3 regions of the Rossellomorea sp. QJM3NY_18 genome follow, and region 2 is predicted to be linked to each of the others. Evidence: predicted binding sites of a transcription regulator. Region 2 holds the regulator's gene; each other region holds the start of a gene.
What was found. The regulator CtsR, encoded in region 2, represses protease genes until heat stress. The targets are predictions, from matches to a motif close to ATGGTCAATAAAGGTCAAACA.
Positions count from the first base shown of each region.

Region 1: the regulator CtsR is predicted to act here: its motif matches at 2,795-2,815, upstream of AC0VXY_RS06200 (ATP-dependent Clp protease ATP-binding subunit).
Region 3: the regulator CtsR is predicted to act here: its motif matches at 3,576-3,596, upstream of clpB (ATP-dependent chaperone ClpB).

Region 1 is NZ_CM149659.1:1,203,346-1,208,275, reverse strand. It holds gene AC0VXY_RS06200 (ATP-dependent Clp protease ATP-binding subunit) at 533-2,671, opposite strand; gene AC0VXY_RS06195 (hypothetical protein) at 2,967-3,395, opposite strand; gene AC0VXY_RS06190 (catalase) at 3,827-4,930, opposite strand, start outside.
Region 2 is NZ_CM149659.1:109,009-113,938, forward strand. It holds rRNA gene AC0VXY_RS00570 (23S ribosomal RNA) at 1-895, shown strand, start outside; rRNA gene rrf (5S ribosomal RNA) at 1,007-1,123, shown strand; gene AC0VXY_RS00580 (CtsR family transcriptional regulator) at 1,723-2,184, shown strand; gene AC0VXY_RS00585 (UvrB/UvrC motif-containing protein) at 2,205-2,753, shown strand; gene AC0VXY_RS00590 (protein arginine kinase) at 2,750-3,832, shown strand; partial or broken gene clpC (ATP-dependent protease ATP-binding subunit ClpC) at 3,834-4,930, shown strand, end outside.
Region 3 is NZ_CM149659.1:1,476,890-1,481,819, reverse strand. It holds gene AC0VXY_RS07620 (alpha/beta fold hydrolase) at 1-507, opposite strand, end outside; gene AC0VXY_RS07615 (YjzD family protein) at 769-936, shown strand; gene clpB (ATP-dependent chaperone ClpB) at 970-3,561, opposite strand; gene AC0VXY_RS07605 (YjzC family protein) at 3,683-3,862, opposite strand; gene AC0VXY_RS07600 (undecaprenyl-diphosphate phosphatase) at 4,055-4,867, shown strand.

The DNA.
Region 1 (4,930 bases), 1.1 Mb from region 2:
GCTATATATACTGAATGCTTTAGCAATAATAATAAAAGGGTCATTCATCAAGGTTTTTGTTATTCGTACACAGACTATAGTTTTCGAATGTTCGATTATTTTGGGTCTGTCGAAGCAAAATGAGTCATTCACATCAGGTTAGATAGAAAGAGAATTTATATAATAAACGCATACGGTCACTGCAACTAAGAGATAAGAGTTGATGTATGCAATAGGTGAAGCAATTTCGACATTACATTGTTATAGTGAAACCTTACGCTTGGAAGTTGATTGGAGCGGAAGGTGCTCGACTCCTGCGGGAAACGCGGGAAAGTTGAGACCCCGCAGGGCAAAGCCCGAGGAGGCTCAACTCACGCCCCGCGGAAAGCGAGCACCTGGAGCGGAAATCAACCACTACTTACTGCATCCAAAAGTAACAATTACGTATACAGGCAAATGATCAGTCCGAACGATTTCGATTTTCAAAAAGAATTTCGAATGATTATTCGGATTTTCTTTTGACTAAACACTTTTGTCCCAGCCTCTTCTCATTTTATTTCACGATAATCTCATCATTTTCAACTGATACGGTCAGTTCCGTTACGCCTTCTTCATCAAGTAGGAAGTCGGCAATCTTATCTTCCACTCTTTCCTGGATCACGCGACGAAGGGGGCGTGCCCCAAATTCAGGGTGATACCCAAGTTCCACGAGCTTATGCTTCGCTTCTCCGTCGATCGTCACGGTAATCCCCTGCTCCTTAAGCTCAGCCTTCAACTCGTTCAGCATCAGATCAAGAATTTGAAGCAGTTCTTCTTTTTCAAGAGATTCGAATTCAATGATACTATCGAATCGGTTCAGGAACTCCGGCTTAAAGTAGGCACCAAGCGATTGAAGAATATTCGTTTCTTTAATGGCATCCGTGCCTCCGGTATTGAAACCGACGACGGCTTCCTTCTTATCCGTCACCCCAGCGTTACTTGTCATGATGATCACAGTCTCTTTGAAGCTCACCGTTCTTCCCTGGCTATCTGTAAGACGGCCGTCTTCGAGAATTTGCAGGAACATATGCTGAACATCCGGGTGTGCTTTTTCAATTTCATCCAGAAGTATGATAGAGTAAGGATTTCTCCTCACTTTTTCCGTCAGTTGACCGGATTCTTCGTGACCCACATAACCAGGAGGGGATCCGATCAGTTTAGACACAGAGTGTTTCTCCATATACTCACTCATATCAAGTCGGAGCATGGAATCTTTAGATCCAAACAACTCTTCAGCCAATGTCTTCGTTAATTCTGTTTTCCCGACACCTGTCGGTCCGACAAATAGGAATGTTCCGATTGGACGGTGCTTCGCTTTCAAGCCTGCCCGGCTTCGTCGGATGGCTTTCGCCACTTTTTTCACGGCTTCACCCTGTCCGATCACTTTATGAGCGAGGTTTTCTTCAAGGGATTTCATCCTCTTACGATCATCACTTTGAAGCTTTCCTACAGGGATGCCTGTTTTGGTCTCAATGATTGACTGAATCAAGTCCTTTTCTACAAGTGCCTTTGAATCAGCAAATTCCTGGCCAAGCTGTTTCTCCAAGGATGCTTCCTCGTCCCTTAGGATCGCTGCCTGCTCATAGTTTTCTTCTTTCGTTGCCTGCTCTTTCTTCATTCTTACTTCATGTAATTTTTTGTGAATCGCTGTTTTATCCTTGCCTTCAGATAGAAGGTTCACTTTTGAACCTGCCTCATCCATCAGATCAATCGCTTTATCCGGCAGGAATCGGTCCTGTATATAACGATGTGACAATTTTACACAAGCCTCGATGCTCTCATCTGTATATTCCACCCCATGATAGTCTTCATAGCGGTTTTTTAAACCCTTGAGAATTTCGATGGCTTCTTCCGGAGTGGGCTCATTGACCAAAACCTGCTGGAAACGGCGTTCGAGTGCCGCATCTTTTTCGATTTGACGATACTCTTTAAGGGTTGTCGCCCCAATCACCTGCAGGTCACCACGGGCCAACGCCGGTTTTAGAATATTCCCTGCATCCATGGATCCTTCTGCAGAACCTGCCCCCACCAATTGATGGATTTCATCGATGAACAGCATGACGTTCTCACGATTCTGCAATTCACTGATGATGGCTTTCAACCGTTCCTCGAATGATCCCCGTACGCCTGTACCAGCAGTCAAGGAAGCAACATCCATCACATATACTTCTTTGTTTAGTAATTTTGACGGCACATCACCTGCTACGATTTTACGTGCCAATCCTTCCGCAATGGCTGTTTTCCCGACGCCGGGCTCACCGATCAGTACCGGATTGTTTTTATTGCGGCGGTTCAGGATTTCAATCACACGATCCACTTCTTTGTCACGACCGATAACCGGATCAATCAAGCCGGCTTTGGCTGCTCCAGTGACATTATGTCCGAACTGATCGAGGATGCCGTTTCCGCCATTCCCACTTTTCGCTTGAGCTGATGAAGATGGCTGTTGTTGGTTTTGGAATCCGTGATTAGGACTTCCGCCCATGCTCATACCTTTGAACAACTCATCAAACGGGAATCCTCCCTGAATGCCAGAAGGGGTTTGCTGCTTTTGAAAGCAAGCAGAACACATTTTCATACTGGATTTCTTACCATTTTGTTGCGTATACACTTCAATCGTTGCTTGATTGTGCTGACATACTTGGCATTTCATGAAACATGACCTCCTGTTGTCTTGTTATATATAAATGGGTTTGTTAATTGGTTTATGGTTAAGGTCAAATCAAAACTTGACTATGTTTGACTTTGACTTTATTTGACCTTATAAATACAGTATACTTTGACCTTTTTTGACTTTCAATATTTTTGCTTATGGAAATTTTTGATTGGATTCCAATTTCCCGTTGATTGAAGAGTATAGTAGAGCGAAATAGAGAAATCAAATAATTGATTTATTGATATTCCACTCCTGAAAAACACAAAAAAAGCCGGCATGTCAGCCGACTCTATTAATACCAATGCTCCCAGTTGTCTTTGTAGCACTCATGCTTCTTTTTATGGCAAGTGCACTTTTTAATCTTCTTCAGTTCGTCCAGAATTTCTTTTAGAAGATCTTTGATATCTTGATGCTTGTCTTTTTTACAGTCATCATGTTTGTAGGATTCAGATTGTTTTTTATACATACGCTGTTTCACCACCTTTTCAACCATTGGAAGAATATTCACCATGTTTGCCATGGCCCCTAAGTTTCCAAGTGAACCTAGTGCATCAAGAGAACTCTTTCCTTCCGAACCTAACAGTCCTTTAAGATGATCCTCATTCAGTAATGAACTTAACTTATCTTTTGCCGTTTCCAGATCCAGTTTACTTGCATCTTCTTTTGTGTATTGGTTGATTAAATCCATAAGTCCTTCTAGTGGATTATTTTTTTCACTCATCTATTTCCCCTCCATCTTTTTGCAAATTTCAATGTAATGGCATTCCTTGAAGACCCGTCTCCAAGGAATGATCAATCTTTAAATCTTAGCTAATTGCACTAACGGCAAGTAGAACCAAAATGGCGATTCCAACAATCAATGCTGCTAGAGGGTTAATTGCAAGTAGTACTAGAAAAGCTACAATTAACAGAACTAATAGCAAGCTGTAAAAATCAAATTCGTCATGAGAATGACCGGCACCCATCCATAATCACCTCACTTATTCAGTACTTGTAAATCACCTTACATGACTATCTTATGTATGTATTGCTAGTTTCGAATGATATAAACGTCTATTTGCTAGTAAAAAGGGCTATTTAATCCATAAAAAAAATGCTAGACCTGGAAGCAGGTCTAGCATTTCCCCGTTAATATTTCTACTATTTTTGCCTTTATACTAATTCACGATCCCAATGGCGATGTTCTGCGATGGCTGCGGTGAACTCCTTGGCAAATGACTTCATGTCTTCCCCGGTTACAACCCCTGAACCCTTCACACCTGCTTCTTCCAGCCAGTGTAAACCTTCATGGGTGGCACCGATCGGTTTAAAGTGAGAATACGCTTCTTTTACAAAGTAGGTGGTATCTTGAGAGAATTTCTTATCTACGTTTTCTCCACCTACCACGTATAGGCTGTCGAATAAGACAGATTCTCCCGTTAAGAATGTATGGTCCACTTCAAGCTCTGTACCGTCATCACCTTTGCGCGTCCCCAGCTTGTCACTTATGATTTCAGGCTGAATTCCTTCTTCTTCAAGAGCAGAGAGAACACGGCTCACTTCTTCTCCTTTGAAGCCATTTCCAACGATGACACCCACTTTACGGGTAGCCGGCTTCTTTTTCGTATTTTCCTGACTTAATGCCGGGGATGATTTCGTTACCTTCGATCCTTCTCCTTCAGGTACTTCTATATTGATCGCTTCTGCAAAACCTTTTGCCAGGTCCATACTGACGTTTGCAAACATATCGACGATCTGCTTCTGAACCGATTTGCTTTTCACTTTCCCCAGTTCAAAACTGAAGGCTTGAATGATATGCTCCTTCTCAGGTTTACTCATGCTGTTCCAGAATAGTGTCGCCTGTGAGAAGTGATCCTTGAAGCTTTCACTTCTTGTACGTACTTTCCTGCCTTCCATCTTTTCCTGATAGTGTGTGTACCCGCCTTCTTCCTTCGAAGCAGGAGCTGGTGTATTATGGGCCAGTGAATTGTTATGATAGCTCACCTGCCCTTTATTAATTGTATGGCGGCCATATCCATCACGTTGGTTATTGTGGAAAGGGCACACAGGTCTATTAATCGGAAGCTCGTGGAAGTTCGGTCCTCCAAGACGAATCAATTGTGTATCTGTATAAGAGAATAAGCGTCCCTGCAACAACGGATCATTGGAGAAATCGATTCCAGGCACCACAGATCCAGGATGGAATGCCGCCTGCTCCGTTTCGGCAAACACATTGTCCACATTGCGGTTCAAGGTCATTTTCCCGACGACCTTCAC
Region 2 (4,930 bases):
ACTCGGTGAAATTATAGTACCTGTGAAGATGCAGGTTACCCGCGACAGGACGGAAAGACCCCGTGGAGCTTTACTGTAGCCTGATATTGAATTTTGGTACAGCTTGTACAGGATAGGTAGGAGCCTTGGAAACCGGAGCGCTAGCTTCGGTGGAGGCATCGGTGGGATACTACCCTGGCTGTATTGAAATTCTAACCCGCGCCCCTTATCGGGGTGGGAGACAGTGTCAGGTGGGCAGTTTGACTGGGGCGGTCGCCTCCTAAAGAGTAACGGAGGCGCCCAAAGGTTCCCTCAGAATGGTTGGAAATCATTCGCAGAGTGTAAAGGCACAAGGGAGCTTGACTGCGAGACCTACAAGTCGAGCAGGGACGAAAGTCGGGCTTAGTGATCCGGTGGTTCCGCATGGAAGGGCCATCGCTCAACGGATAAAAGCTACCCCGGGGATAACAGGCTTATCTCCCCCAAGAGTCCACATCGACGGGGAGGTTTGGCACCTCGATGTCGGCTCATCGCATCCTGGGGCTGTAGTCGGTCCCAAGGGTTGGGCTGTTCGCCCATTAAAGCGGTACGCGAGCTGGGTTCAGAACGTCGTGAGACAGTTCGGTCCCTATCCGTCGTGGGCGCAGGAAATTTGAGAGGAGCTGTCCTTAGTACGAGAGGACCGGGATGGACGCACCGCTGGTGTACCAGTTGTCTTGCCAAAGGCATCGCTGGGTAGCTATGTGCGGAAGGGATAAGTGCTGAAAGCATCTAAGCATGAAGCCCCCCTCGAGATGAGATTTCCCATCACGTAAGTGAGTAAGATCCCTAGAAGATGACTAGGTAGATAGGTCAGAGATGGAAGCATGGCGACATGTGGAGTTGACTGATACTAATCGATCGAGGACTTAACCAAAAAGAGTCATTATTTTAATGAATAACAGTTGGTCGGTATTCGGCTTTCTTGACATCAATTATCAATTCTTTATCTAGTTTTGAAGGAACAATTCCTTCAATTGAATAGTCGTCTGGTGACAATGGCGAAGAGGTCACACCCGTTCCCATGCCGAACACGGAAGTTAAGCTCTTCAGCGCCGATGGTAGTTGGGGGATCTCCCCCTGTGAGAGTAGGACGTCGCCAGGCAAATAGGAAAAAGAGTAGCTCTTAGGGGTTACTCTTTTTTTGGTTTCACTGTTAGATAAGGATGAGTGTATAAAAAGTAATTATTTGGAAAAATACGCAATAAACGAAAAAATGACGCAATTAAGGGTGTAAATGACGCAATTAATAAAATTATGACGCAGTCACCTTCGAAAACGACGCAATCAACACGAATTCATCAAAAGCCACACACATTTCACCAGTCAAATCAGCAGGATTGCTATAAAAGAGACCACTAAAATATCTCGAATTACGATTCTCTAAACTTTTCATTAAGAATTGATCACATAAACACCCAATCCAGCAACCCACAACACAACACAACACAACACAACACAACACAACACAACACAAACTTTAAATCCTCTTGAAATCGACTCCCACCAATTCCCCGTTCACAAAACTCCCACCCACCAAGTGCCCCATTTTCAAATTTCTATCCAACAATCTCACTTTCACACGTTTAAAACCTCCCTTAAACAGGAAAACTTCTAAGGTCAAACTTCATAATTGCAAAGTTTAAAACGCGGTTGTATAATTATAGTCAAATATAGTCAAAGTCAAAATGAGGAGGAGGTTTGATGAGGAACATATCCGACATCATTGAAAATTATTTAAAAAATGTGTTAGAACTGAGTGAAAGTGAGATAGTCGAGATTAAAAGAAGCGAGATCGCTGATAAGTTTCAATGTGTTCCTTCTCAAATTAATTATGTGATTAATACCCGTTTTACCATCGAACGAGGGTATGTAGTAGAAAGTAAACGTGGCGGCGGTGGATACATCCGGATCATGAAGGTGAAGGCCCACGATCAGGTTCACTTGATTGATCAGTTGGTGGCACTGATTACACAAACGATCAGCCAGAATACGGCAGCTGATATTGTTTTTCGGTTAGTGGAAGAAGAGATCATTTCCGAAAGGGAAGCCAAGATCATGCTGAGTGTGATGGATCGGTCGGTCATCATGGTCGAATTACCGGAACGGGATATCCTGAGAGGAAGAATGCTTAGAGCCATGCTGGATACATTGAAGTATGAGTAAGGGTTAAAGAGGTGAATGGGATGGTTTGTCAAGAGTGTAATGAAAGACCTGCGACCCTTCATTTTACCAAGGTGGTAAACGGGGAAAAGACAGAGGTTCACTTATGTGAGCAATGTGCTCAGGATAAGGGTGAGATGTTTATGTTTGATTCTTCTCCCGGCTTTTCTGTGAACAATCTATTGGCAGGTCTTCTTAATATAGCTCCTGCATTTAAGCAGGCAAAGGAAACTGAGATTCCTAAGACAGAAGTTTTACAGTGTGAAAAATGTAAAATGACGATTCATCAGTTCATAAATGTGGGTCGCTTTGGTTGTGCCCATTGTTATGAAACGTTTAAAGATGAACTAACTCCTGTATTAAAGCGTGTTCATAGTGGCAATGTCGAACATCACGGGAAGGTTCCGGAGCGTATGGGTGGAGCCATCCATGTGAAAAAGAAGGTGTTGCAGTTGAAGTCTGAATTGCAAACGATGATTGCGGATGAAGAGTTTGAGAAAGCAGCCGAGATCCGAGACGAAATCCGCTCCCTGGAAAAGGAGATAAAGAAAGAGGGAGGCGATAAAGAATGAGTCTTGAGAAGTTCCTGAGTAATGCCGTCAGTTCCTGGATGAGTGAGGAGGGACCGAATTCGGATATTGTCCTCAGCTCGAGGGTAAGACTAGCGAGGAATCTGACTGACTTTCGTTTTTCCACTCTTTACTCTTCTGAAGAAGCGCGGGAGATTGTGAATCAGGTAAAGGAGAAACTTACATCATATCCAAAGAATTTAGGAGAATTAGAATTTTTACCTACAAGTGAGATTCAGCCTCTCCAAAAGAGGGTATTAATGGAGAAACACCTCATTAGTCCGAATCTGGCAGAGGAAACGAACTACGGAGCTGTCCTTTTATCAAGTGAGGAAGATATTAGCATAATGGTAAACGAAGAGGACCATATTCGAATACAGTGTTTATATCCTGGTCTGCAACTGAAGGAAGCTTTACAGAAAGCCAATCAGATCGACGATTGGTTTGAAGGTGAATTTGACTTTGCGTTTGATGAGAAGCATGGCTACTTAACGACTTGTCCTACCAATGTGGGGACGGGACTCAGGGCTTCTGTCATGATGCACTTGCCGGGACTTGTGTTAACGCAGCAATTAAACCGTATCATTCCTGCGATCAATCAATTGGGGTTAGTGGTAAGAGGGATATACGGAGAAGGCAGCGAAGCGCTTGGGAATATCTTTCAGATTTCCAATCAAACGACACTTGGTAAGTCGGAAGAGGACATCGTAGAAGACTTGTTGAGTGTTGTGAAACAGATCATCGAGAAAGAACAAACGGCAAGGGACGCATTAGTTCAAACGTCAAACATACAATTAGAAGATAGGATTTTCCGTTCTCTTGGGGTCCTGGAGCACAGCAGGATCATTGAGTCCAAGGAAGCTGCGAAGTGTTTATCGGATGTCAGACTTGGAATCGATTTAGGATACATCAAAGTGATATCTAAGAATATATTGAATGAACTAATGATTTTAACCCAGCCTGGATTTTTACAACAATATTCTGGAGGTCCACTGAGACCAAATGAACGAGATATAAGAAGGTCTTCTTTGATTCGGGAACGAATTAAGTTAGATAAAGATACATGTGAGGAGGAAAAATAATATGATGTTTGGTCGATTTACAGAAAGAGCCCAAAAAGTATTGGCATTAGCTCAAGAAGAAGCGATTCGTTTGTCGCACAGTAATATTGGTACTGAACATATTTTATTGTGACTTGTCCGCGAAGGTGAAGGTATCGCCGCCAAGGCACTTACAGCATTGGGACTGAGCCCTGAAAAGATTCAGAAGGAAGTTGAAGGGTTGATCGGGAAAGGAAGCGAGAAATCTCAAACGATCCATTACACACCTCGTGCGAAGAAAGTGATTGAACTTTCCATGGATGAGGCCCGTAAGCTGGGTCACTCATATGTAGGAACGGAACATATTTTACTGGGATTGATCCGCGAGGGTGAAGGAGTGGCCGCCCGGGTACTCGGTAATCTGGGTGTCAGCTTGAATAAAGCAAGACAGCAGGTATTGCAGTTGCTTGGCAGTAATGATGCAGGCAATCACCAGGGTGGAGGCAACGCCAATGCCAATACGCCCACACTTGACAGTTTAGCCCGTGATTTGACAGCCATTGCCCGTGAAGGCAGCTTGGATCCGGTCATTGGCCGAAGCAAGGAAATTCAGCGTGTAATTGAAGTACTGAGTCGTCGTACGAAGAATAACCCAGTGTTAATTGGTGAGCCTGGGGTAGGTAAGACAGCGATCGCAGAAGGCCTCGCGCAACAGATCATCGCCAATGAAGTTCCTGAAATCCTGCGCGACAAACGCGTTATGACCCTTGATATGGGTACGGTTGTAGCAGGTACGAAATACCGCGGGGAATTCGAGGACCGACTGAAGAAGGTCATGGATGAAATCCGTCAGGCGGGTAATATCATCCTCTTCATCGATGAGCTCCATACTTTAATCGGAGCAGGTGGGGCTGAGGGAGCCATTGATGCTTCCAACATCTTAAAACCATCCCTTGCACGCGGGGAATTACAATGTATCGGTGCCACAACATTAGATGAGTATCGCAAATATATTGAAAAGGATGCAGCGCTTGAGCGCCGTTTCCAACCAATCCAAGTCAATGAGCCGACGGCAGCAGAGTCCGTCCAGATCCTTAAAGGGTTACGTGATCGTTATGAAGCGCATCACCGCGTGTCGAT
Region 3 (4,930 bases), 1.4 Mb from region 2:
GAAGGCTTCACAATCCTCTTCCTTCATCTTCAGCATGAATGAAAGTTCTTTTATCACTTTTTTATAAAAGAATTTCTGTTCCTTTTCTTGTTCTAAATGGTCATACATCGATACGCAGGGGGAGAGCAGGACGGCACTTCTAATATCATGTGCCAATTTCGGATAGAGATTTTTCAATACTAATGCTCCCATCCCTTCAGCCAATATGTGAATCTTTCCATTGATGATTTCGTTGCGTTTCACATACTGATAGAGGCGCCTGGCCAGTTGCACGGCTTGATCGCTACCCCAATTCGCTCCATACAGATTACTATAATATACAATGTACCCCTTGGCTGTCAGCTCTTGAATCCACTTATACCTTGCCTCATGCTGCACCCAGAAACTGCTCTTTTCATCTACATAGTGATGGGAGTCCCCTATAATCATTACAGCGAATCCATTTGGTCGTTCAGGGTAATGGATCATGCACCACTCTTGCTCTAATTGAAACAATCGTTGATACATTTAAATTTCTCCTTTTACATACTAAGTCTCTATAGTTTATGTGATGAGGCTGCATTTGTAAGGGAGATAGCCCATGGAAAACCATTTATTTGTAAATTTTGTCCACTCTCCTACAACGGATGACAGGGTTTACATTTCACAGATTAGTCATTTATTAATTGTTAAAGCTGTGGTAAACTAATAAAGATTGAAATGAGTGACAACATACGATTGTATGTGAAATACATAGGAATGAGGTGACTTGGCGTGAGATTTTTTTGGATGTTCTTCTGGGCTTTTGCATTGTCCGAAATGCTGACTTACGTTGTAAGTTCTATGAATGGTAACGAATTCCATTTTCAAACAGGATTAATCCTTTCCGTTTGTTTTACGGTATTGGTATTCCTCATCACGCTTGTTATTCCAAACGAGCCTGTAGAAAACCATTAAGAAAAGCAGCCAAATCCGGCTGCTTTTTTTAGTTTAATGAATCGATAGACCATTTTCACGTGCATCAATCGTGATGGTTTGACCCTGTCGTATGTGTCCTGAAATGAGCTCCCTTGCAAGCTTAGTCTCGATTTCCCTCTGAAGGTACCTTTTTAAAGGACGGGCTCCATAAACGGGATCATAGGCAGATTCTGCAATGAATTCTTTCGCCCCTTCCGTCAGTGAAAGGATGATTTGCTGTTCCTCTACCCGATGCTGAAGGTCCTCAATGAGTTTATCTATGATTCCCTTTATATTTTGAATGGTTAAAGGTTTAAATAGGATAATATCATCCACACGGTTAAGGAACTCAGGGCGGAAAGCAGATCGCAGCTGGCCCATGACGAGATCTTTCGTCTTAGAGTCAATCTCTTCTTCCCCTTTATTCCGTTCAAGGAGATGAGCAGAACCGATATTGGAGGTCATGATGATCACAGTGTTCTTACAATCAATGGTCCTCCCCTGAGAATCGGTGATCCTGCCATCGTCAAGCATTTGCAGAAGAATATTGAATACTTCGGGATGGGCCTTTTCAATTTCATCAAGTAAAATGACAGAATACGGTTTACGCCTTATGGCTTCCGTCAGCTGACCCCCTTCTTCATACCCTACATATCCAGGAGGTGCACCGATCAAACGGGAAACCGCATGCTTCTCCATATATTCAGACATATCGATTCGGATCATCTGTTCTTCACTGTCAAATAACGTTTGGGCGAGTGTCTTCGCAAGCTCTGTCTTCCCGACTCCTGTCGGCCCCAGAAAAATGAAGGAACCAATCGGTCTGTTCGGATCCTTGATCCCTGCCCTTGCCCGAATGACGGCATCACTAACCAGCCCAACAGCTTCATCCTGGCCGATAACCCGTTCATGCAGGATGTGATCAAGCTTCAACAACTTCTCCCTTTCTCCTTCTACAAGCTTTGTGACCGGGATCCCCGTCCATCTCGCCACAATATTCGCCACTTCTTCTTCTGTCACTTCTTCACGAAGCAGGCGCCCTTCCTGTTCTTTCAGCATTTCCTGCTCTACCGCCGCAAGTTCTTTTTCCATGGCCGGAATCCGTCCGTGCCTGAGCTCCGCGGCTTTATTCAAATCATAATCACTTTCGGCTTCTTCCAACTGGCGCCGGAGTTTCTCTAATTCTTCACGCTTCTCCTGTACCACTGAGATGCTTTCTTTCTCCTGTTGCCATTTTAATTTCATGCTATTCGCTTTTTCCTTCAGATTGCTTAAATCTTCACGGATTCGTGCGAGCCGCTCAAGACTTGCAGCATCTTTTTCCTTATTCAACGCTGCTTCCTCAATTTCGAGCTGCATCACTTTACGAGTGACTTCATCGAGCTCTGAGGGCATCGAATCGATTTCCGTCCGAATCATGGCACATGCTTCATCGATTAGATCGATTGCCTTATCAGGGAGGAACCGGTCTGAAATATAACGATCAGACAGCCTGGACGCAGCTACGATGGCCCGGTCATGAATATTGACCCCATGATGGATTTCAAATCGTTCCTTCAACCCTCTCAGAATGGAAATCGTATCCTCCACATCCGGTTCCTGTACGAGCACTTGTTGAAACCGTCTTTCCAGGGCAGGATCCTTCTCTATATACTTCCGGTATTCATTGAGGGTCGTTGCCCCGATACAGTGAAGCTCCCCTCTGGCAAGCATCGGTTTCAGGATATTCCCCGCATCCATGGCTCCCTCTGTTTTTCCTGCTCCGACAATCGTATGGAGTTCATCAATGAAAAGAAGAATGCGTCCTTCACTCTTTTTCACCTCTTGAAGGACGGCCTTCAGCCGCTCCTCAAACTCACCCCTGAATTTCGCTCCTGCGACTAAAGAGCTCATGTCCAGCTCGAAAATCGTCTTATCCTTCAAGCCTTCAGGAACGTCCTTACGAACAATCCTCTGGGCAAGACCTTCCACGATGGCGGTTTTCCCTACACCCGGTTCTCCAATCAAGACGGGATTATTCTTCGTTTTCCGGGAAAGAATGCGAATCACGTGGCGGATTTCACTATCTCTCCCGATGACAGGATCGATTCTCCCCGACCTCACGTCAGCCACAAGATCCCTTCCGTATTTCTTGAGTGCTTCATATTTCACTTCCGGGTTTTGTGTCGTCACCCTGCTCCCTCCTCTTATCTCTTCAATGATTTCTCTTAGGTTCTTTTCCGTTACCCCTTGCTGTGTTAAGTACAGCGTAATCGGATGATTCTTCTGCATCCACAGGGCAAGTGTAAGATGCTCAATGGAAATATAGTCGTCTTCCCATTTACGTTTCAAACTCTCACTGTCCGCGAAGAGTTGATGGACATCCCTTGAAAGATACTGTCCATATTGAATCCCTTCCCCTTCTACTGCAGGGATGTCATGTAACTTCTCATCTACCCATTTTATCAGACTCTGAATGCTTCCCCCCGCCCGCTCATATATGGTACGGAGGAAGCTTTCTTCCGACCCGAGAAGGGATTTCCATAAATGAAGGGCGCTAACATCTGTATGTAGCTTTTCCTTTGCCAATTGACCAGCCGAAACCAACCCTTCCTGAATGCTGTGGGTCATATTATCAATATTCATTATCTGCCACCTCGTATTTGACCTTTATTGACCTTTAATTTCATTATATCCCTTTCTTCCGAAAAAGGGAAAGAAAAAGGAACAAGGATAGCCTTGAACGGGGCACCCTTGCTCCTAATGGTTAAGGTTTTCTCATATACGACCAAAGACGGTTGTGATTGGAGTTCTCAGGAAACCTGTCCCCTGCTTTCAAACGCAGTTTTTGCGGATTCTTCACCATGCTCCCGGTTTCACCGATTTCTATATACTCACCATTGTTCGGTGCTTTTTCTCCGGCCCTGAATTGTCGTGACTGTCCCATTTTTACCCCTCCTTTTTCGAAGCAATGCTTCTTTCCTATTTTTCTACAAGCATGACCTTTCATGCATGCCAGATGAAGGATAAATATGATAATTACGTTACGGTTCGGTTAACATTCGGAAAAGGGGGTTTACAGTCTTTCCCTTAATGGTGTTAAATTAAAAAATGTGGAGAAAAAAAGCTTGGAGGATATATAATGGATTTTTATTTGATTATTAAATATTTATTTTTGGGGATTTTTCAAGGGTTCACTGAACCGATCCCGATCTCATCGAGTGGACACCTGCTGCTTGCTCAGCATTTCCTCGGAATCAAAGACACAACACTGACCTTTGAAATTCTGGTCAATACGGCTTCATTACTCGCCGTGCTCATCATTTACCGGGAAGACATCATGCGACTCATTGTGAATGGACTCGGTTATTTCAAACAGAAAACACCTGAAACAAAACGTGATTTTCATTTCATTATATATTTACTGATCGGCACAATCCCTGCAGGGGTAATCGGTATATTATTCGGCGATGTCATCGAAGAACATCTTACTTCTGTCATCACGGTAGGAATCACTCTCATCATCACAGGTATCGCCCTTTGGATGATCCGTAACTTAAGAGGAAGAAAAAATGATGGAGACTTAAATGTAAAGGACGCGATCATCATCGGTCTTGCACAGGCAGTTGCCCTCATCCCTGGAATCAGTCGTTCAGGTGCAACGATCGTCGCAGCCATGGCAAGCGGTATGAAGGCAGAAACAGCCCTCCGTTTCTCTTTCCTCCTTTATATTCCCGTCAGTGTGGGCGTAATGGTATTTGGAATAAGCGACATGATGGGTGATCCGAACCTTGCTTCCATGGCGATTCCATATATCGTTGCCTTCATTGCATCCCTGATCGCTTCTTACTTCTCATTGAAGTGGTTCATGAATATTATGGCAAAAGGGAACTTGAAATACTTTGCTATTTATTGTGTCGCGGTGGGAGCTGCCGTCCTGATTTTCACCTAACCTTCTATCCGCCTGAGTTTCTTTGATATCTGAAGAATGAAATTGACTGTGAAAATTGCCCGG